2 regions of the Corynebacterium simulans genome follow, and region 1 is predicted to be linked to the other one. Evidence: riboswitches for the same ligand, from Rfam matches in the RefSeq annotation. Region 1 holds a riboswitch; the other holds the start of a gene.
What was found. Region 1 has a riboswitch for thiamine pyrophosphate ahead of thiD (bifunctional hydroxymethylpyrimidine kinase/phosphomethylpyrimidine kinase). Riboswitches for the same ligand answer to the same signal wherever they lie in the genome.
Positions count from the first base shown of each region.

Region 1 (10,769 bases):
ATCATAGTGCGTGCAGCGAATGCGATGGGATTCCACTACCTCGTTGGTGCGTTCGGCACCAAGGCGTAGCGGCAGGTTATGGCGCGGTGAGTCCGTCTTGTAGACCATGGCCCACTCATGTAGCCCGAAGCAATCGAACTGAGCCGGATTCGTGGTTGTTTTAGCCATCAGGTTGCGGATATAAGTGATGGAATCGCCCCGCCGTGCCCAGAAGTTTCCCAGGTCAAGGGTTACGCCTTGCTCTGTGCGATGGTAGTCGCGCCATTCCTCATGCGGGATCGTGCCCGGCGTGCCGGCGAGCGTGACGTTAAAGCCAGGGTGCCAACGGCGCAAATGCGAGGGACGCACCGGATAGTACTCGAAGAGGAAGTCATAAACCGGGTGATAGTCACCGGGATGGCGGAACTGGGCTAGCAGCTCGTTGGCGCGGGAGACGTGGGCGTCATGCCGTGTCCGCCACTCCTGCTCAGTCAGCAGCATTAGCGCTGACCACCACCTCGGCGGCGAGAGCCACCTGGCTTTCCGTTGCGGGAGCGGTAGCCCTTGCCGTTGCTCGAGGCTCTGCGGTCTGTAGAGTTGCGGCCCGAGCCCTTCTTCGGCTGATTAGGCTTACCCTGCGAGCCTTTCCGGGATCCAACCGGCTTTTTCTTCCCGCCTTGCTGGGAAGATGCATTCTGATTCGGTGGAGGAAGGGGGCTACCGCTTGGCTTACGCGCGCCGGTGATCTTGGCTAGCTCTGGGGCACCGGCGGGGGTGGGGCGATCGCTGAGATCGAGTTCTGCTGCCGCAACGCCGGCCTTCTTGATGAGCTTGGCAACTTCCTCACGCTGTTGGTCCATAACTAGTGTCACCACGGCACCTGATTCGCCGCCGCGCGCGGTACGGCCAGCACGGTGCAGATAAGCCTTGTGCTCAGCTGGTGGGTCAACGTGGACGACAAGGGAAACGTTCGCGATGTCGATGCCTCGGGCAGCGATATCGGTAGCCACGAGCACCGGCACGGATCCGTCGGCGAAGCCCTCAATCGCCTTGGTGCGTGCACCCTGGCCCTTATCGCCGTGCAGTGGAAATGCATTGATGCCCACACGGCGCAGCTTCTTGGCTTGGCGGTCGACGCCATGCTTGGTGCGCATGAACATGATCGTCTTGCCCTCACGTGCGGCGATTCGCACGACGACGTCGTTTCGCGCGTCGCGGTCGCCCACGAATACCAGGTGGTGTTCCATCGTGTCCACGGCAGCCTCAACAGGCGCAGTGGAGTGTGTTACTGGGGAGTGCATGAACTGGCGCACCAGCTTGTCCACGTCTCCGTCCAGCGTGGCAGAAAACAGCAAGCGCTGGCCGTCGGCAGGCGTGAGCTTTAAAAGCTTGCGCACCTGCGGCAGGAAGCCCATGTCCGCCATGTGGTCAGCCTCATCGAGCGCTGTGATGGAGACGTCCTCCAAGGAGAGCTTGCCCTGGTTGATGAGGTCCTGTGCACGGCCCGGCGTGGCAACCAAAAGGTCGACGGGACGTGCCAGAGAACGGATGTGATGATTGATGTTCACGCCGCCGACCACGGAAAGCACGCGCAGGCCCAAGGCATTAGCTGGGTCGTTGAGGCGCTCGTGGATCTGGGTGGCAAGCTCGCGGGTGGGCGCGAGCACTAAGCCGCGTGGCCGGGCAGGCTTCGAGGCGCCGGATTGAGCCAGGCGCGCGAGCATCGGCAGACCAAAGGTGAAGGTTTTGCCGGAGCCTGTCGGGCCGCGGCCAAGCACGTCCTTGCCAGCGAGCGCGTCAGGGATAGCCGCCTGCTGGATGGGAAATGGTTCGGTGATGCCCTGTTTGTTGAGGACACACACGATTTCTTGCGGTAAGCCGAGTTCGGCGAAAGTAGTCATTGCCTTAAATCTTAGTGGCCAACGCTTCTTAGACCGCAATCCAGGCAAAGCAAAAGCGCTAGGCATCCTCCGCTGAAGAAGAGAACCTAGCGCCTTGAAAGAAGGCTGAAAAAGCCTTTTTACATCTCAGTCAGGCTGCGGTCGCCGGACCACTCGATGTGGAAGGTGCCTTCCTTGTCCACGCGCTTGAAGGTGTGCGCACCGAAGAAGTCACGCTGACCCTGAATCAGCGCAGCCGGCAGACGCTCAGCGCGTAGGCTGTCGTAGTAGGACAGGGAAGAGGCGAATACCGGCACCGGCAGACCCATCTGGGTTGCGGCAACGACAACGCGACGCCACGGAGCGATGAGTTCGGCGAGCTCGCCCTTGAAGTATGGGTCGAGGATGAGAGCAGGCAGCTGCGGGTTGGTGTCATAAGCCTCGCGGATGCGATCCAGGAACTTCGCGCGGATGATGCAGCCGCCGCGCCAGATGGTGGCAAGATCGCGTGGGTCAACGTCCCAACCGAACTGCTCGGAGCCAGCCTTGATCTCATCGAAGCCCTGCGAGTACGCGATGAGCTTGGAGGCGTAAAGGGCACGGCGTACGTCCTCGATGAACGCCTGCTTGTCGACATCCGAGGGGATGAGGCCTGCTGGCAGCTCACCGTCTTGCGCAGCTGCGCGCTGAGTAGCAGAAGAAGACAGTGCGCGGGCGAAGACTGCCTCTGCGATGGCGGTGACTGGTACGCCGAGCTCTAGGCCGTTGATGGCGGTCCAGCGGCCAGTGCCCTTTTGGCCGGCGGCGTCCAGGATGACGTCGACAAGCGGCTTGCCCGTTTCTGGATCGTTCTGTGCGAGTACCTCAGCGGTGATCTCAATCAGGTAGGAATCGAGGTCGCCGGAGTTCCATTCCTTGAATACCTCAGCGATTTCTGCCGGCTCCAAGCCCGCGCCGTAGCGCAGCAGCTGGTATGCCTCGCCGATGACTTGCATGTCGGCGTACTCGATGCCGTTGTGGACCATCTTGACGAAGTGGCCAGCACCATCCGGGCCGATGTGGGTAACGCACGGGGTGCCGTCGACTTCAGCGGCGATGGACTCGAGAATTGGGCCCAGAGTCTCCCAAGATTCAGCCGGACCACCCGGCATAATGGAAGGACCGTTGAGAGCGCCCTCTTCGCCGCCGGAGATGCCCGCGCCGACGAAGTGCTTGCCCTTGGCAGCTACTTCCTTCTCACGGCGCATTGTGTCCGTGTAGAGGGCGTTGCCGCCGTCAATGATGATGTCGCCTTCATCCATGGCTTCTGCCAGCTGGTCGATGACTGCATCGGTAGCCTTGCCCGCCTGAACCATGATGATGGCCTTGCGTGGGCGCTCGAGAGAAGCGACGAAGTCCTCGATGGTCTCGGAAGGGATAAAGTTGCCTTCAGAACCGTGCTCTTCGATGAGCTTGTGGGTCTTTTCCGGGCTGCGGTTGTAGACGGCTACGGTGTTGCCGTTGTGGGCAAAGTTGCGGGCCAAGTTGGAGCCCATAACAGCCAAGCCGACAACGCCGATGTGGGCGAGTTCAGTCTTTTCAGTCATGGGCTCTATCCTACGTCAGAGTTTGCAGCTACTCTGTCATGGCATGAGCCAAGAAAACCCAGACAAGTTTGAACTCATGGCGAAAATGGTCGCCACCGTCCAAGAACGCCCGCTTTCCGCCGAGGAACTCGCGATTTTCAACGCCCACAACCACGGCTTTGGCGAGCTGCTCGGCCTGGATTTTACTTTTGTCTCGAAGGACGAAGTACGTGCCCAGCTTGAGGTCAAGCCTGAGCACCACCAGCCGTGGGGCGTTGCCAACGGCGGCCTTTATTGCTCCATCGCGGAATCCGTGGGCTCCATTGCATCCTTCGTTGCAGCGGCTGCACCGGTCGTTGGAATCAACAACAATACTGACTTCATCCGCTCAGTGTCTGACGGAATTCTGGAAGCAGTGGCAACACCAGTACAGCTGGGTCGGCGCACTCACATCTGGTGCATTGAGATGCGCCAAGCCGGCAAACTCATTGCGCGCACGAACCTGCGCACGATGGTCAACCCATAGTGCTGCGGACCCTAGGGAATGCTGTGTACTCCCTAGGGCGTTTGTTTCAGCCCTAGAGCCAGTGGTTGCGTCGGAACCACCACCACATGACCGCGACCACGAGCACCATGACGCCTAGCGCCATGAAGTAGCCGCCGCCCCAGTGCAGTTCCGGCATGACATCGAAGTTCATGCCGTAGATGCCGGCGACCAGGGTAGGGGCAGCCCACATGCCGACCACCGCGGAGATGGTGCGCATGTCGCTGTTTTGCTGCATGGTCACCTTGGCAACGGAGGCGTCGATAAGCGAGGTTAAGCGCTCGTCGAAGCCCGCAACCTGGTCCTTGACCACAAGCTCGTGGTCGTTGACGTCGCGCAGGTAGGAACGGATCTGCTTGGAGATGAGATCCTTGTGATCATTGGTCATGGCCTTTAGCGCTACCGAAAGCGGGTCAATGGCGTGCTTCATCTCCAAGATCTCACGCTTAAACATGTAGATCCTGTCGATGTTGAACTTGGTCTGTGGGGTAAAGACCTCTTCCTCGATCTCATCGATCTCTATTGCGATGAGGCGAACGATCTCGGAGTAGCGGTCCACCAGCATATCCAGAATCTTCCAGGCCATGGCTACCGGGCCGAGCTCAACCAAGTCCTGCTCGTCCTGCACGGTGTAGGCGAGATTGGGCAGCTTAGCCGAGTGGCGCACCGTAATGATGAAGTTGTTGCCCAAAATCATCTGGACCTCACCAGTGGAGATGATCTGGCGCTTATCGGCAACCTCATCATGGTCGCGGTAGTTAACCGAGCGTGCGACGACGAAGAGCTGGTCATCATAGCGCTCCAGCTTGGGACGCTGGTGCGCCTGAACGGCGTCTTCCACAATCAGCTCGTGAATACCGAACTCGGAAGCGACCTTCGTCATCTGGGATTCATAAGGCTCATGCAGACCCACCCAAACGAATCCGCGGCCATATTCCTCGACGGTCCGGAGTGCGGAGTGAGGGGTGAACTCGCCCGGTAGTGCCTCGCCGTCGACGAAGACACGGCAGTGTTCTATCGCGCGCTCAGCTGGAACGGAGAAGGTGCGGGAGGAACTAGGAGGATCGTTTCTCTTGCGTGGCCTAAAGGGCGACGGGACAGACGGCATCGTTTCAGCCTCCTTCACTTCTATAACGTTTGCGCGCCAAAACAGGTTCGGCAGGCAGTTTTACTTAGCGGCTAAATCCTACACTGCTTAGGGCATATACTAGTTTTCATGCCTACCTGGAAAGAAGTAACCGCAGCTAACCCCGCGCACTCGGAGAATTTCGCACGCAAATGGAAGATGCTTGCTGCGCAGGGCAAAGACATCCACGGTGAAGCACGGCTTGCCGACGCCATGGTGGAACGCGGCTCTCGCATCCTCGACGCCGGCTGTGGCACGGGCCGCCTAGGCGGCGAGTTGGTGAGCCGCGGCCACACGGTGGTGGGCGTCGACGTGGACCCGATCCTGATTTCGCATGCCGAGCATGACTTTCCGGATGGCCAGTGGGTAGTCGGCGACTTGTCTGAAGACGAGATTCCCGAAGGCGACTTCGACCTAGCGGTATCTGCAGGTAACGTCATGACCTTCCTGGCAGTAGATGGCCGTGAGGCAGCCCTGCGCAATATCTACAACTCGCTGCATTCCGACGGCCGTTTTGTCGTCGGTTTTGGTGAGGGCCGCGGCTGGGCATTCGATGACTTCCTGACCTTAGCTAAGGAGGTGGGCTTCCGCGTTGATTTCCTTTTCTCCTCGTGGGATATGAAGGTCTTCAAGGAAAGCTCCACCTTCCTGGTGGCGGTTCTCACGCGCCCGGGCGCTGACCTTCTCTAAACGCGCTTGAGTAGCTGATACGAGCTGCTATGAAAGCCCTGCGAGGCGTCGCAGCATATGGCCATGGTCCACCGGGCCGTGGCCTTTTCCTACGTTTAGGGCATCCGCATTGGCAATCGCCTCGTGCAGCCAGGTGGTGGACCATTCCAGAGCCTCTGCTAGATCTTCGCCGGCGCCCAATCGTGCTGCCAGTGCCGAAGACAGTGAGCAGCCGGTGCCGTGGGTGTTCTTGGTCTCTACGCGCGGGCTCGATACCTGCACTAAGACGCCGTCCGCGCTTACAGCAGCGTTTCCTGCATCGCCGGATGGCAGGTGGCCGCCTTTGACGATGACGGCAGTGCCGGTATCAGCAGCCCAGCGCTGGGCGATGACCGTAGCCTCCTCGAAGGTCTGGGCCTGCGGAGTATCTGTGAGCACCGCGAGCTCCTTCAAGTTCGGCGTAATCACGGTGGCCTTGCTGCACAGCTGCCGCACTGCGGCCTCAGCTTGCTCGTCCAAGAGGCGATCGCCACTCGTTGCGACCATGACTGGGTCGAGAACAACCGGCGTGGAAGGTGCTAGCTGGTCTAGAAACTTTTCCACGGAGGCGGTGATATCTGCATTGCCGAGCATGCCGATCTTGACGGCGTCAACCGTGACGTCGTCAAGCACTGCGTCCAACTGGGCCTGTAGGAACTCCAGCGGCGGCGTGTGCACCGAGCGCACGCCCTGCGTATTTTGCGCCACCAGCGCCGTTACCACGGACATGCCATAAGCACCCGCAGCCATAAACGCCTTCAAGTCCGCTTGGACGCCGGCGCCGCCTGTCGGATCGGTGCCCGCAATGGTCAATACGCGCGGCAAACTACCCCGTGGATGAGAATTCTCCACAACTATCCCTTCGCTAGTGCTAACTAAGTGCAGGTTCTAAGGGTCTAATCTCAGCCGCAGGCCTGCGGCACCCCTTGTTGTAGAAGTGAGATTAACAAAGACTGGGAGTGCACGAAGGCGGTTTGCCTAGCTTATCGGCAGGTAGTGCGTTGGAGGCCCCGTCTATTATCACGCAATGTTGCGGAGTTCAGATGCATCGACAAAAGAAGAGTCCAGCTCCCACGGCGTTGTGGGAGCTGGACAATGCATCAACCTAATGCGGACTATGCCCTAGTATTCGGTACTGCAACGTCAGAGATTTTTTGAACAATGACTTTCTGGCCCTTGAATTTGCCGCTCTTCATGATAGCTACGCCATGGCCTGCGTGCTTGGCATCGTCAGCGCGCATGTTGGCGCGGTGGCCGCTGGAATTGTGCCAGCTGTTCCAGACGGCTTCGGACACATCATTGGTCATGATGATCGCAATGTTTTCGCGTTCATTGAACTTAGGGTCGTGGTAGAACTGGCCGGTCTCAGCAAGATAGTTTGCCCACTCCTGAGCGCGCTGATCCATCGTGCTGGAGCGCTGTACCGCCTCCAAACCATACTTTGCGCGGTACTTGTTGAGCTCGTTGAAGACGCGGGTTTGATCTGCAGCCACGTTGAAGTTTCCGTTGCTAGGGCTCGTAACCGAGGGATTGCCCGGCTGCGGTGCATTGGAGCTAGAGCCCACTGAACCGCCGGTGAAAATACCGACGAGAGTCAGGATGAGAGTGAGAAGGCCGGCCAGAATCTGCGGGACCATGTTGAGCAAGGAAGTAGGCATAGAGAACCGTCCTTGTAAGGAGAGAAGGGGTAGATACATTTCTCATATAACCACCCGTCACGCGTCTTCGGACGTGGTTCCGCAGAAACGAGATCAAGGACACAAAATCCCCCGCACACCAGGTGGTTTGGTGGTTGTGCGGGGGATAGCTGCAACAGTTAGAACAGCGACTATTTGGGCCTACTTGTTCTTGTTGATGAAGTTGCGAGCGATGCGCTGCTGCTCGGTGATTTCGAGGTTGCCGCGGTCGCGGGAGATCATGTTCTGGATCCAGTTCACCGCGACGGTGGTGCGGTTGCGGAAGCCAAGGACGTACATGATGTGCAGTCCCATCCAGGAAACCCAAGCCGGGAAGCCATCGAACTCGGTCTTGCCCATCTTCACAACCGCGTTGAAGCGGGAGATGACGGCCATGGAGCCCTTGTCGAAGTACTCGAATGCCTCGCGCTCGTTGGCGGTGGACTCCTCGTCGACCTTTGCCTTGATGAGCTTGGCCACGTGTGCGCCACCCTGGATCGCAACCTGTGCCACGCCAGGCAGGCGGTTCAGGGAGATCATGTCGCCGACCATGTAGACGTTGGAGTGCTGGCCCACGGTCAGATCATCATTAACGGAGACACGGCCAGCGCGGTCTGCTTCGACGCCTGCCTGGTCAGCAACCATCTTGCCCAGTGGGGAAGCGGCCACACCGGCGGACCAAATCTTGGTTGCGCCCTCAATGGTGACGACTTCGTCGTTCTTCATGTTCTTGTAAGTGACGGCGTCCTCGGTGACGTCAGTGACCATGGCATTCAGACGCACATCGACGCCAAGACGCTCCAGGGTGCGCTGCGCCTTGCGGCCCAGGCGCTTGCCGAATGGCGGAAGAACCTGCGGTGCGCCATCAAGCAGGTAGATCTTGGCGCTGGTGGTGCCGTAGTTGGAGTACTGGTCACGCAGAGTGCGGTTAGCCAGCTCGGCGATCTGGCCGGTCAACTCAACACCAGTTGGGCCGGCGCCGACGATGACGAAGGTCAGGAGACGCTCGCGCTCAGCTGGGTCGTCAACGAACTCGGCCTTTTCGAAGGCGGAGACGATTCGGGAACGCAGCTCCAGTGCGTCATCCAGGGTCTTCATACCCGGAGCGAACTCAGCGAAGTGATCGTTGCCGAAGTAGGACTGTCCAGCGCCAGCGGCGACGACGAGGGAATCGTAGGCGAAGGTACGCTGGAAGCCCTCCAGCTCAGCGGTAACGGTCTGGCCTTCCAGGTTGATGTCGGTGACTTCGCCGTTGACGAAGTGAGCGTTGGCCTGGTTGCGCAGTAGCTGACGGGTGGAAGGAGCAATCTCGCCGGCGGAAATCATGCCGGTGGCTACCTGGTACAGCATCGGCTGGAAAAGGTGATGGTTCTTCTTATCAATCAGGGTGATCTCAACGTCAGCGTACTTCAGCTGCTGAACTGCATTGAGGCCGCCGAAGCCGGCGCCGATGACGACTACATGGTGGCGTCCGCCTGCAGGGCGGTAAGGGGTTTCAGCCATAGTGGGGAGATACCTTCCTAAGAAAGCGAAAAGTTTTGTACCGAATCAGTCTAAACCCTAGTCACCGTACATGCATACTTTATGTAGGCTAAACAGCTCCTTCTTCGGCATGGCGGCGCATCTAGGTGGGCTTTTCACACTAGGGTTAATTGGAAGCCTTCGTGCACGTAGACGTTTGCCAAGGAGAAAACCGGACCAATGGGTGATTTTCCACATCTAGCCACCATCGATGCCAATCAGTGGCCGAGCGTAGCGACGCTTCCGGCGGTGAGCTTTGCACGTTTTAAAGCCCGGCGTGCGGAGGCGGAATTCGCCAAGGCCTGTGATCTCGCGGAGTTGGATCTGGATCCTGAATCTAAGGCAGAGGGCGGACCAGACCTTTCCGTGTTGCACGACGCCCTCTTCATTCGCATCGCAGCCACCGGCTGGCTTGGCTTTGCGGAATCTTATCTGGCGGGCGAGTGGACCACCGCTGACTCTGACAAGCTGGTCAAGGTATTGCGTGGACTGCTGCGTGCGAATTATCGCCCGAAGGCGCGCGAGCTCGACGTCGAGCATTCCACCCCGGGTGAGTTACCCGTGGAATTGGTGCGTCTTTATGCCGGTGATGGCTATACCCATTCGGGCGGCATCTTTGCCAGCGGCGTTCCCACGACAGTCCGAGAGGCGGTGCCTAGCTTTAGTCCACAGGCTGGCCGCAAGGAACCTAAGGAGCACTTCGTTGACGTCACGCACGTTAGTGAGCCGACTGCGGTGGACCGTACCGATCTAAAGGATGGCCAAGAGCGTGCTGCGCAGTGGCTTCTCGACGCCACGCGCACCGGCGCCGGCACTCATCTGCTGGTTTATCCCGCAGCCGGAATGAATGTGGCTGTCGAAGCAGTCAACAGGCGGGCGACGGTGGATGTGCTGACTGCCGACGCCGAGCAAGTCGAGGACTTCAACGAAACCCTAGTGCTCGAGGGCGCAGCAGATTCGGTACAGGTTCAGCAGATCGATGACACCGTGCCGCATCCGAAACAATGGCGTGGTCGCTACGACGCGATCATCAGCGTGGAAAAGCTAGAGCTGCTTACGCCTGCAGAGCGCAAGCGCTTCGTGGGGATTCTGGATCGCTCTCTGATCCCAGAGGGCAGGGTCGCGCTCGCCTCGACTTTTGCTACCGAGACGATGACCCCGGCTGCCCGCTCGGCGTTACAGGTACTGCGCGCCTATGTCTGGCCCGGTCTGGATTACCCAACGCTCGAGGAAACGCACAAGCTTTTCGACCGCAACTCGAATCTGCGCATCGTCGCGCAGACGCACGTGGGCGGTCACTACGTGGAATCGCTACGCGAGCAGCGCAGCTATTTCGATGGTCATCTACGCGAAGCCGCGGCGGCAGGTTTCGATCCTGTGTTCCGCCGCCTGTGGACTTTCCAGTTTGCGTTGCGCCAGGCTTTGCTGGAGCTTGGCCAGGTGGATGCCGTGCAGCTCACGGCCACCCACCGCCACCGTGGTGGCCGCCGTTAAGGCGTGACCACTGGGCGCGAAGCCCGCTCGAGCAGTACCGCGATTGAGTCGTAGGCCTTGCCGGAGATCATCTCCAGGCCCATCTCACAGGTGCGGTTGTCGGAGACGAAGGCATCGAAGTCTTCCGCCTCCAGGCTGGCTCGCTCCTCACGGGTGGCAGATTCCACCAGCTCCGGGTGCAGCATGACGCGGTCACCAGCGGAGCCGCAACACATGGCGCCCTCTGGCACCTTGGCTTCGCCGCAGAGTCCGGCCAAGGCAACGAGGTCATCGCTG
Region 1 is NZ_CP014634.1:60,997-71,765, forward strand. Features, by position in the region: gene WM42_RS00285 (hypothetical protein) at 1-480, opposite strand, end outside; gene WM42_RS00290 (DEAD/DEAH box helicase) at 480-1,880, opposite strand; gene gndA (NADP-dependent phosphogluconate dehydrogenase) at 2,000-3,445, opposite strand; gene WM42_RS00300 (PaaI family thioesterase) at 3,489-3,950, shown strand; gene corA (magnesium/cobalt transporter CorA) at 4,003-5,076, opposite strand; gene WM42_RS00310 (class I SAM-dependent DNA methyltransferase) at 5,185-5,784, shown strand; gene thiD (bifunctional hydroxymethylpyrimidine kinase/phosphomethylpyrimidine kinase) at 5,812-6,654, opposite strand; TPP riboswitch at 6,642-6,739, opposite strand; gene WM42_RS00320 (CAP domain-containing protein) at 6,918-7,460, opposite strand; gene WM42_RS00325 (NAD(P)/FAD-dependent oxidoreductase) at 7,641-8,981, opposite strand; gene WM42_RS00330 (class I SAM-dependent methyltransferase) at 9,180-10,493, shown strand; gene WM42_RS13490 (heterodisulfide reductase-related iron-sulfur binding cluster) at 10,490-10,769, opposite strand, start outside.

Region 2 (10,769 bases), 330 kb from region 1:
TGAGCTTTTTAGAGTCGGTGAGCTTATCCAACTCCGGAATGATCTTCTCCGGCAGAATGCATGCGGCGATAGTAATCGGCCCGCAGCACGCCCCGCGGCCGGCCTCATCGACGCCGGCTACCGGGCCCAGGCCAGCCTTACTCAAGGCCACTTCGTAGGTGCGCTGTTGTTTAAGCTGCCGCATGTTGGATTTTGGGATCGTCGATAAGCTGTGCGCGTGGAATCGGCAGAACCACTGCCTCTACCTTGCCGCGAACATTGTCCACCGGAATCGTGCCCTGCAGGTTATCGCCCAAGTGCGCGCGGGAGTCAAGCGAGTTCGTGCGATTATCACCCATCACCCAAATATTTCCCTCCGGGACCGTGACGGGGCCAAAATAGCTGCCGCCGCAGGCCTCCGAACCAGCTGCGGTATCTACCGGCATCTCTGGCGGGGTCTTGACATAAGACTGGTCGATGGGCTGGCCATCCACCATCACTGCTGGGTCGCCTGCCTCGCAGGAAACGGTCTGGCCTTCGGTAGCGATAACGCGCTTGACCAAAATGTTTTCACCATTAGGCAGCAAGCCGATGGCTGCACCGGCATTTTCGACGCCGCGAACGAGCACGTTATCGGAGCGTTTTACTTCGAAAGAGGAATTCCAGGAATCGGCGCCCGCGAAGACCACGACATCACCGGGCTGCGGATCAGAGAAGTAATAGCTGAGTTTTTGGACCAAGATACGGTCATTCTTACAGCCCGCACAGCCATGCAACGTCGGCTCCATCGAAGCCGACGGAATCAGATACATCCGCCCGATGAACGTCTGCACGAAAGCCAAGACCAGAAACACCACGATGACCGTAGGCAGAAGATCGCGCACGCGCACGCGCTCTTCTTCCGGGGCGTGGTCAACGGCGCGGTTTTCTAGGTTTGTCCGCCGCTTTCTAGGCCTGGATGTCTGGGTCATCTACCCCACCAATGTGGTTGAACGGGAAGAACACGAACATGACCTTGCCGCGGACGTTTTCTACCGGAATGGTGCCCTGGTACTGATCCTGCATGTGATAGCGGGAGTCCGCGGAAGCCGTGCGGTTATCGCCCATTACCCAGATGTTTCCTTCCGGAACGGTAACTGGGCCAAAGTAGGCACCGCCGCAGGCATAGGAACCGGTCTTCTCGTCAACCTTGTAGGTTGGCGGGTCCATGACATAGTCCTGGTTAATCGGCTTGCCATCCACCATCACAGCTGGATCGCCCTCCTTACAGGACACGGTCTGGCCGCCCGTAGCTACGACGCGCTTGACCAAGGTGTTCTCATCCGGCGGGGTCAGCGAGACGTAGCTCAGTACATCCTGAATCTTGTGAATGACCTCGTTGGAAGAACGCGGCGACTGGTAATTGCGGTTCCAGTCATCGGTGCCCTTGAACACCACGACGTCGCCAGGCTCCGGGCCCTTATCTCCGTAGTAGGAAATCTTCTCGGTGAAGATGCGGTCATTGGTGCAGCCATCGCAGCCGTGAAGGGTTGGCTCCATCGAACCAGAAGGAATGACATATTGGCGGCCGATGAAGGTTTGTACGAGGCCTACCACGCACAACACGCAGAGGATGATGAGAAGGGTCTCCAGGAGCCACGGCAGCTCCTTTTTCTCCTTCTTTTCTTTCTTCTCTGATACTTCTTCTACCGGCTTAGCCTCGCTAGTCGCGACGTCTGCGCCATGGTCTTCGAATTCCTTCTCGTTATTCACGGGCTAAATCCTAGCAACAATGGGCCCGAAAACCGGCACCCTGACGAAAGCATTCAGCGAACTCTAAGTTCGCCGAATCCCCCATCAGTCCCCCGCGAGCTCTGCAAACTTCCATCAAAAAGTATTGAATTACTTTTTCTCCTGAAGTAGCGTGCTGTTTATGTCTTTGGGAATAGTTGAACTTCTTTTCATGCTCGTACCGCTACTGATCATCGTTGCGATCGTCGCGGGCGTCGTCTGGTGGGCGAAAAAGGTAAGGAGCGACCAACAAGACATTAAGCACATGCTCACCGAGCAGCAAATGGCCCAGGACTCCACCCAGCAGCCGGGCACCGGCTCAGCACAGATTTAAACGCCGGACCAAAACCAAGAAAACTAGAGCAAAGCTAACAGTCCAGACCTAAAAGTCTAGACATAGCAAAAGCGCCCACTCTCCCTCTCGAACCTCGAATGAGGAACGAAGACGGAGGCGGGCGCTTTCGGCGCTAGAACTAGCGGCGCTCCTTGATGCGAGCCTTCTTGCCGCGCAGGTCGCGCAGGTAGTACAGCTTTGCACGGCGGACACGGCCGCGGCGTACAACCTGGATGGACTCGAGGTTCGGGGAGTGAACCGGGAAGGTACGCTCAACGCCGATGCCGAAGGAGACCTTGCGGACGGTGAAGGTCTCACGGATGCCAGCGCCCTGGCGGCGGATGCACACGCCCTTAAAGAGCTGAACACGCTGGGTCTTACCCTCGATGACCTTGACGTTTACGTCGAGGGTATCGCCTGGGCGGAAGTCTGGAACATCGTCACGCAGCTGTGCTGCATCTACCTTGTCAATGAGGTTAGCCATTGTTTTTCCTTTTCAGTTTAAGACAGAGGACCCTAGCGCCCCTTCAACCTTGAAGAAGCTGACCGGTTCGTGCCTGTTACATAGAACAAAGGAATTCTTCCATACCCACCGCGCGAACAGCAAATTCTTGCAATTCCAAGACAGACGCGCATCACAGGGTTTATGGTGTGTGATGCAAGTACCCCACGGGTGCCCACGAAGAAGTGGGCTGAGATAGGCGCCAAGGCCGCGTCTAGACCGTTCGAACCTGTCTGGTTAGCACCAGCGAAGGAAGTGAGGAAGGCGCCATGTCGGCTACCCCTAACGAGATCCATCCAAAGCACTCTTACTCCCCCATCATCCGTGATGGCCTGGAGGTACCGGAAACCCAGATCGAGCTCGATGACTCGCCCACTGGGCCCAACGAGCCTTTCCGCGTCTACCGCACCCGCGGCCCCGAGTGTGAGCCGGAGGTGGGCCTGCCGGGTCTGCGCAGCGAGTGGATTGCAGGCCGCGGCGACGTTGAGGAGTACGCCGGGCGCGAGCGCAACCTGGCCGATGACGGCAAGTCCGCGCAGCGCCGCGGGGCTGCCTCCCAGGAATGGCGCGGCGAGAAGCGTGCTGTCCTGCGCGCCAAGGCCGGCAAGCGCGTCACCCAGATGCACTATGCCCGCAAGGGAATCATCACCAAGGAAATGGAGTTCGTGGCGCTGCGCGAGCACTGCGATCCCGAGTTCGTGCGCGCCGAGGTCGCCCGCGGACGCGCGATTATCCCGAATAACATCAACCACCCTGAGTCCGAGCCGATGATCATCGGCCGCAAGTTCTTGACCAAGATCAACGCCAACATTGGCAACTCCGCCGTGACTTCTTCTATCGCAGAAGAAGTGTCCAAACTGCGCTGGGCCACCCGCTGGGGAGCCGATACCGTGATGGATCTTTCCACCGGCGATGACATCCACACCACCCGCGAGTGGATTCTGCGCAACTCCCCAGTACCGATTGGCACCGTGCCTATCTACCAGGCGCTGGAGAAGGTAAACGGCGTGGCCGAGGACCTTACCTGGGAGATCTTCCGCGATACCGTCATCGAGCAGTGCGAGCAGGGCGTGGACTACATGACCATCCACGCCGGCGTTCTGCTCCCATTCATCCCGTTGACCACCAAGCGCGTCACCGGAATTGTCTCCCGCGGCGGTTCGATTATGGCCGGCTGGTGCCTGGCCCACCACAAGGAGTCCTTCCTCTACGAGAACTTCGACGAGCTCTGCGAGATTTTCGCGCAATACGACGTCGCCTTCTCCTTGGGCGATGGCCTGCGCCCTGGCAGCCTGGCCGACGCCAACGACACGGCGCAGTTCGCCGAGCTTAAGACCATCGGCGAGCTCACCCGCCGCGCCTGGGAATACGACGTGCAGGTCATGGTGGAAGGCCCCGGCCACGTTCCGCTGAACATGATCCAGGAAAACAACGAGCTGGAACAGGACTGGGCCCACGACGCCCCGTTCTACACACTGGGCCCGCTGGTCACGGACATCGCTCCGGGATATGACCACATCACTTCCGCCATCGGCGCCGCACACATCGCCATGGGCGGCACCGCGATGCTGTGCTACGTCACCCCGAAGGAGCATCTGGGTCTGCCGAACCGTGACGATGTCAAGACCGGCGTCATCACCTACAAGCTCGCCGCGCATGCCGCCGACGTGGCCAAGGGCCACCCCGGCGCGCGGGCGTGGGACGACGCCATGAGCAAGGCCCGCTTCGAATTCCGGTGGCACGATCAGTTCGCGCTTTCGCTCGACCCTGAGACCGCGCAGGAATACCACGATGAGACCTTGCCGGCTGAGCCCGCCAAGACCGCGCACTTTTGTTCGATGTGTGGCCCGAAGTTCTGTTCCATGCGGATTAGCCAGGACATCCGCGATACTTTCTCGGATTCCCTGGGCATGCCGAGCTTTCCCACCGATGCCAAGGCCGGCGAGGCAATGATGTCAGCCGAGTTCAAGGCGCAAGGCTCCAAGCTCTATCAAACGGCAGACAAGGAACCAGCCGACCGTGCTTGATCTGCGTTGTTACTTCGTCACCGGCACCAATATGTCACCGGAGATTGCCGCGGCCGCCGTGCGTGGCGGCGCGGGCGTGGTACAGGTGCGCTCAAAGCCAATTTCTGCCCGCACGCTCTATGATTTGGGCGCCCGCGTGGCCGAGGCGGTACACGAGGTAAATCCGCGCGCGCACGTGCTTATCGACGACCGCGTCGACGTCGCCCTAGCTCTGCGTTGCGCGGGCGCGCCCGTCCACGGCGTGCACATCGGCCAGGACGATCTCTGCCCACGTGCCGCACGTGAGCTGCTCGGCCCCGATGCCATCATCGGCCTGACCACGGGAACGCTTGAGTTAATTAGGGACGCGAACCAGTACGCGGACGTCCTCGACTACGTCGGCTGCGGTCCCTTCCGCGCTACCCCGACGAAGGATTCCGGGCGCACCCCGCTGGGGCTCGAGAGCTACCCAGAGATCGTCGCCGCCTCGCAGCTGCCCGTAGTCGCCATCGGCGACGTCACCGCGGACGATGCCGCCGAGCTCGCTGCAACTGGCGTCGACGGCCTGGCCGTCGTGCGCGGAATCATGAATGCCCCGGACCCGGCCGCCTACTGCGAGCGTCTCCTGAGCGAATTCGAGAAAGGTCGCGCATGAGCGTTGCCATCGTCGGTGCCGGGGTCATCGGCCTTGCCACCGCAGTAGAGTTGGCCCAGTCAGAGATCAAAGTCGATGTCTTCGACCCAGCGCCAGCATCCGGCGCCACGCACCATGCCGGCGGCATGCTGGCTCCCGCCGCGGAGGTGGTCTATCAACAAGACCCGCTCTTTCCGCTGATGCAAGCCTCAGGCAAGTGGTATCCGGAGCTTATCGCGGCCGTCGCCAAGCACAGCGACCTCGATACCGGCTACCGCGACGAAGGCACGCTCGTGGTAGCCGCGGACCGCGCCGATTCCCAGCATTTGTCAGAGCTCATGGACTACCAGAATGCGCACGGCATGCAGGTCGAGCGCATCACCGTGCGGCAGGCGCGCTCCCTCGAACCGGGGCTGAGCCCACGCCTGGCCGGCGCTGTCTCAATTCCTGGGGATACGCAGGTCTTCCCCCGGCAATGGGCGCTCGCGCTATACGACGCCGCGGAAAACCTAGGCGTGCACTTTCACCGCACAAAGGTCACACACATCGGCGATGGAGTCGACGGCGGAATGGTACACACCGAAGGAGGTACTTTCGCCGCAGACCAGGTGGTGCTGGCCGCCGGACTGGGGGCGAATAGTCTTAGCGAATGGTCGCAACCGCTGCGCCCAGTCTACGGCGACATCCTGCGCCTACGTGTGCCAGAGCAACGCCGCCCACTGCTAGACCGCGTGGTGCGCGGATTCGTGGAAGACCGCCCTATCTATCTGATTCCACGCGGCGACGGAACCATCGCCGTGGGCGCGACCAGCCGCGAGGATAGCCTCAATGCCCCGCAGGCCGGCGGTGTCTATGACCTGCTGCGCGATGCCATCCGGGTGCTGCCGGGCATCGAAGATTGCGAGTTCCTAGAAGCCACCACCGGCGCCCGCCCGGGCACGCCTGATGATCTTCCCTACCTGGGGCGCGTGAGTGACAGGCTCATTGTCTCCACCGGGTATTTCCGCCACGGCATCCTGCTGGCCGCCTTCGGTGCACGGTGTACGCGCGAGCTCGTCCTCGGCGAGGACCCCAGCATCGAACTTTCGGCCTGCGACCCGCTGCGCTTTGCGCGCTAGAGCCGAAGTAAAGACAGCTATATCAAGACAGATATTTAAGGAACACGATGACAATCACCTACAACGGGCAGAAGATGGATACCACCGCAGCAACAGTGGCGGCACTGATTGCCGAGGTCAATGCACCAGAAGCGGGCACTGCGGTGGCCATAAATGGCGCGGTGATTCCACGCTCGGCGTGGGAAGACACCTGCCTCGAAGAAGGCGCGGTCATCGATGTTCTTACTGCAATCCAGGGAGGCTAGTAAAGTGCTGACAATCGCGGATAAGAGCTTTGAAACTCGGCTCATCATGGGCACGGGTGGCGCAAGCAGCCAGGACGCGCTGGAAAAAGCGCTGGTAGCCTCCGGCACGCAGCTAACCACCGTGGCGATGCGCCGCCACAGCGCGCAGGCAGGTGGCGAGAGCGTCTTTGACTTGCTGCGCCGGCTTAACATTGCGCCGCTGCCGAATACCGCGGGCTGCCGCACCGCGCGCGATGCCGTGCTCACGGCGCAGCTGGCGCGCGAGGCACTAGGTACCAATTGGGTCAAGGTAGAAGTCATCGCGGATGAGCACACGCTGCTTCCCGATGTCGTAGAAACCATCGACGCCACCGAGCTCCTCGTGGCAGAGGGGTTTACGGTCTTGGCCTATACCAGCGATGACCCAGTGGCGGCGCTGCGCTTGGAGGATGCGGGCGCTTCCGCCGTGATGCCGTTAGGCGCGCCGATCGGCACGGGGCTGGGTATTTTAAATCCCCATAACATCAAGCTCATCGCCGCGCGCGCCAGTGTGCCCGTGCTTGTCGACGCCGGCATCGGCACCGCCTCCGACGCCGCCCTCGCGATGGAGCTAGGCTGTGACGGGGTTCTGCTGGCCAGCGCTATCAACCGCTGCCAAGACCCCGTGGCCATGGCCCACGCTATGCGTCATGCGGTGGCCGCCGGGCACTATGCCCGCCAGGCAGGACGCATCCCGCGCCGCGAGCATGCCCAAGCCTCTTCAACCTTCGAAGGCCTTGCCAGCTGGGCCGATGAGGTGCTCTAGTGGGCCTTAGCGAACTCGAGTCTGCCCGCACCGCGCGCCAACAGGTGCTAATCGGCCAAGATGCGCAGGTAGCTCTTAACCGCGCGCACGTACTCATCGTGGGTGCGGGCGGATTGGGCTGCCCGGTCCTGCAGCAGCTGGCCGCCGCGGGTATCGGGCACATTACGCTCATCGACGATGACGAGGTAGCGCTGAGCAATATCCACCGCCAGGTGCTCTTCGGCGTGGATGACGTGGGCCAGCCCAAGGCCGCGGTCGCCGCCCGGCGCGCCCGTAAGCTTCAGCCAGAGATACACATCGAGGCGAAAGTCGCCCGATTTAGCGCAGACAATGCACTGCAACTGTGTCAGGACACAGACCTCGTCATCGACGGCACAGATACCTTCGACACGAAGTACCTCATCGCCGACGCCTGCGAGGCAACCTCGACTCCGCTGGTCTGGGGCACCGTCTTGGGTTTTCGCGGCGACGTAGCACTATGGCATTCAGGCACTTTCACACCGGATGGCCGCGGCTGCGGTTTGCGCGACCTCTTCCCTGCCGCTCCCAATGCCGATGCCCTTCCCGATTGCGCCAGCGCCGGTGTTCTGGGAGCTACCACCTCCGTCATCGGCGGGCTGATGGCCACCGCCGCGATTGGCTGGTTCACCGGAATCGACACCACCGTGGGCCAGGTATCCAGCTACACCGCGTACCCAGCTAGCCTGCGCAGCTTCCGCGTCAGCGCCGATCCTGGGCGCGCACTATGCGCTTCACTGGAAGCTCATGCCGAGCTCGACTCCGACGCCAGTGTTGCTGCTAGCACTGGCGAAGCTGCGGAGTGCTTCCTCGACATCCGGGACCCGTCCGCACTGCTTTATAGCTCGCTGCCGGCGAACTTGCGCCAGCACGCTCTGCCTTTTCACACGATTGCCGCAGGCACCACTGGCGATGAGATGGTGCGCGCAGCACTGGGCTCCTTAGAGGCTCCGGCTGGCGGCACCGTCTGGGTAATTTGTGATTCTGGCAGCCGCAGCGCCGGTTTCGCGCTGCGCTATGGCGAGCTCGCCGCAGGGCTTGGACTGCGGCTGCGCAGCTACCCCGGCGGCGCGGAGCGCCTACACCGGGAGCTTGGTTAGCTCGCGCACGCCGCTTAAGCCGTGGTCGCTGCCATGACCTTGTGCTCGTCCAACAGGCGGGCGGTGCCGTGGTGGCGTGCGCGGAAGATGAGGTAGCTGGCGGCTACTGCCAAGACGGTGACGCTGAGCAAGACCATGATGCCGCCGGCGAAGGTGCCGTCATGAATGCCATCGGTGGCGCGGGTGAAGGCGTTCTTGGCATAGGTCATCGGGTGAAAAGGATGCAGCAAACGCAGCGGTGCCGGGATGGCCGCCGTGGGCCACACGCCGCCGAAGACCATGACTCCCATGGCAAAAACGCCGACCGAGAAGATGGCGCCAATCCTGCGCCCGAAGGTCACCAGCAACAGCTGGTAGGTGGCAGCGCCCACCATCGCGATTGCTGCGAGCACTCCCAGCATCATCGGCCAGCTTGCCGGGTGCCAGCCCATAAGCGTGGACATCAGCGCCATGCCCAGCAACAACAGGAAGTTAATGCCGCTAACCACCGCGAATGCGGGCAAAATACCACGCAGATAATAAGGCAGGGTCATAGCGAGCAACAGCATGGCTAGGAAGCCAAAGACGAGCACCAGAAGCATCGAGACGCCGCCCGTGATTTCCTTCTTGGTTGGGTCGACGGCACTAACGCCGGTCTGCACCGGATGAACGTTGGATTCGGTGAAGCTGATCGGCACCGCCATATTCTGTGCTGTCACGTCCGGCTGGGTAATATGCGGGGCCTTCGCAGCACCCTCGCCCAGCTTCGTGGCGAGCTGACCCGAACCATCCTTGAGCCTATCGATGCCGTCTTTCAATTGGGCACCGCCGCCCTTCAACTGACCGGTACCATCCTTGAGGCTCGTGGTGCCCTCTGCCAGGCGTCCCGCACCTTCATCCAGCTGCACGGCACCGGTAGATAGCTCGCCCACGCCGCTTTTTAGCTGACCGGTTCCCTCCGCCAGCTGATGGGTGCCTTGGTTGAGCTTGAGCATGCCACCTAGGTACTCGGAATTCGGGTCGGACAAGTTGTAATTCAGCTGCTGCGTACCATCACGCAGCTTCTCCAGCTGGGAGACCATGTTGCTGCTATTTGCCGGATCCAGCTTCGTCAACAAAGTGGAAAGCTGGTCTGCCTGGGCCGTCATGCCCATTCCGCGCAGCACATCCACCAAGCCGATGAGGCTCGGCACCACTGACTGTGCTTGCTGCAGGAGTGGGATGAGCATGCCGGTGAGCTGGCCGACGCCACCTTCGATTTGGCTGGCTCCTTCGCCAAGCTTGCCCGTGCCCTCCAGCAACTTATCGGAGCCCGTCGCCAACTCATTCGCGCCGTCGTCAAGCCGGCCCGCACCCGTGGAAAGCTCGCTTACGCCCTGGACCAGCCGGCCAGTGCCATCGTGCAGCTGCCCCGCACCGTTGTTGAGCACGCCCGCTCCGGCATCCAGCTTGTCGATGCCGGTCACCGCCTTCTCGCCGCCAGCCTGCAGCTTGCCCACGCCCTCGTCAAGACGGCCTGCACCTTCGGCCGCGGTACCAATGCCATCGCTGAGCTTGACCATGCCCTCGATGACTTGATCCGCATACTTTTTGGAAATCGCGTTCTCAACGCTGGTCTGAACCTGCGGAACCAGGCTCGAAGAAATCACCGAGCCATTCGTTCCGTAATAATCGTTGCTGGCGAAGTGGATCTGCGGTTTGACCGGCTTATCGCTGATGATGGTAACCGCTTGCTCCGAGAAAACCTTTGGGATGGTCACCACCATCAGGTACTTGCCCTTTAACAACCCATCGTTTGCCTCCTGGGCGTTCATCTCGGCGAAGTTCAGGTAGTCAGTTTCCAGGAGGCCTTCTACTACTTGATCGCCGTAGTTGACGTATTTGCCCTGTTTTTCCACGCCGGCGTCCTCATTGACCACCGCCAAGTCAATCTGCCGCATGTACTTGGAAGGGTCCCACATCGCCCACATCATCGTGGCTGCGAGGATGACTGGCGCTACCAGCAAGAAAACGATCAGCACCCGCGAGAGTGTGCTACGCGGGCGCCAGTCCAGGATGCGATGCCACCCCTTCGCTTCCGTTTCCTGCACGGCATGGGCAGCCGGCTGCGTGGCGTCGAACGGCGTTTGTTTCTGATGCAAGGCGAAACCCTCCCTCATGAAGGTACAGTGACCGCGGTCACCCTTTTGTTTGTTTCACCAAACTTATCACTAACTCGCCGCGCTGCACTAACACGCCACGAAGCAACTTTTAATAAATTTATTTGCCGAAGCCGGCCTTCTTCAGCGCATCCGCCATGG
Region 2 is NZ_CP014634.1:2,467,264-2,478,032, reverse strand. Features, by position in the region: gene WM42_RS11570 (ribonuclease HII) at 1-184, opposite strand, end outside; gene lepB (signal peptidase I) at 171-950, opposite strand; gene lepB (signal peptidase I) at 928-1,731, opposite strand; gene WM42_RS13385 (hypothetical protein) at 1,922-2,083, shown strand; gene rplS (50S ribosomal protein L19) at 2,223-2,567, opposite strand; TPP riboswitch at 2,743-2,858, shown strand; gene thiC (phosphomethylpyrimidine synthase ThiC) at 2,855-4,612, shown strand; gene WM42_RS11540 (thiamine phosphate synthase) at 4,644-5,246, shown strand; gene thiO (glycine oxidase ThiO) at 5,243-6,343, shown strand; gene thiS (sulfur carrier protein ThiS) at 6,391-6,588, shown strand; gene WM42_RS11525 (thiazole synthase) at 6,593-7,372, shown strand; gene WM42_RS11520 (ThiF family adenylyltransferase) at 7,372-8,490, shown strand; gene WM42_RS11515 (YhgE/Pip family protein) at 8,505-10,610, opposite strand; gene WM42_RS11510 (Tex family protein) at 10,729-10,769, opposite strand, start outside.
Region 2: linked by a shared signal. The riboswitch ahead of thiC (phosphomethylpyrimidine synthase ThiC) and the one ahead of thiD (bifunctional hydroxymethylpyrimidine kinase/phosphomethylpyrimidine kinase) in region 1 are both predicted to bind thiamine pyrophosphate.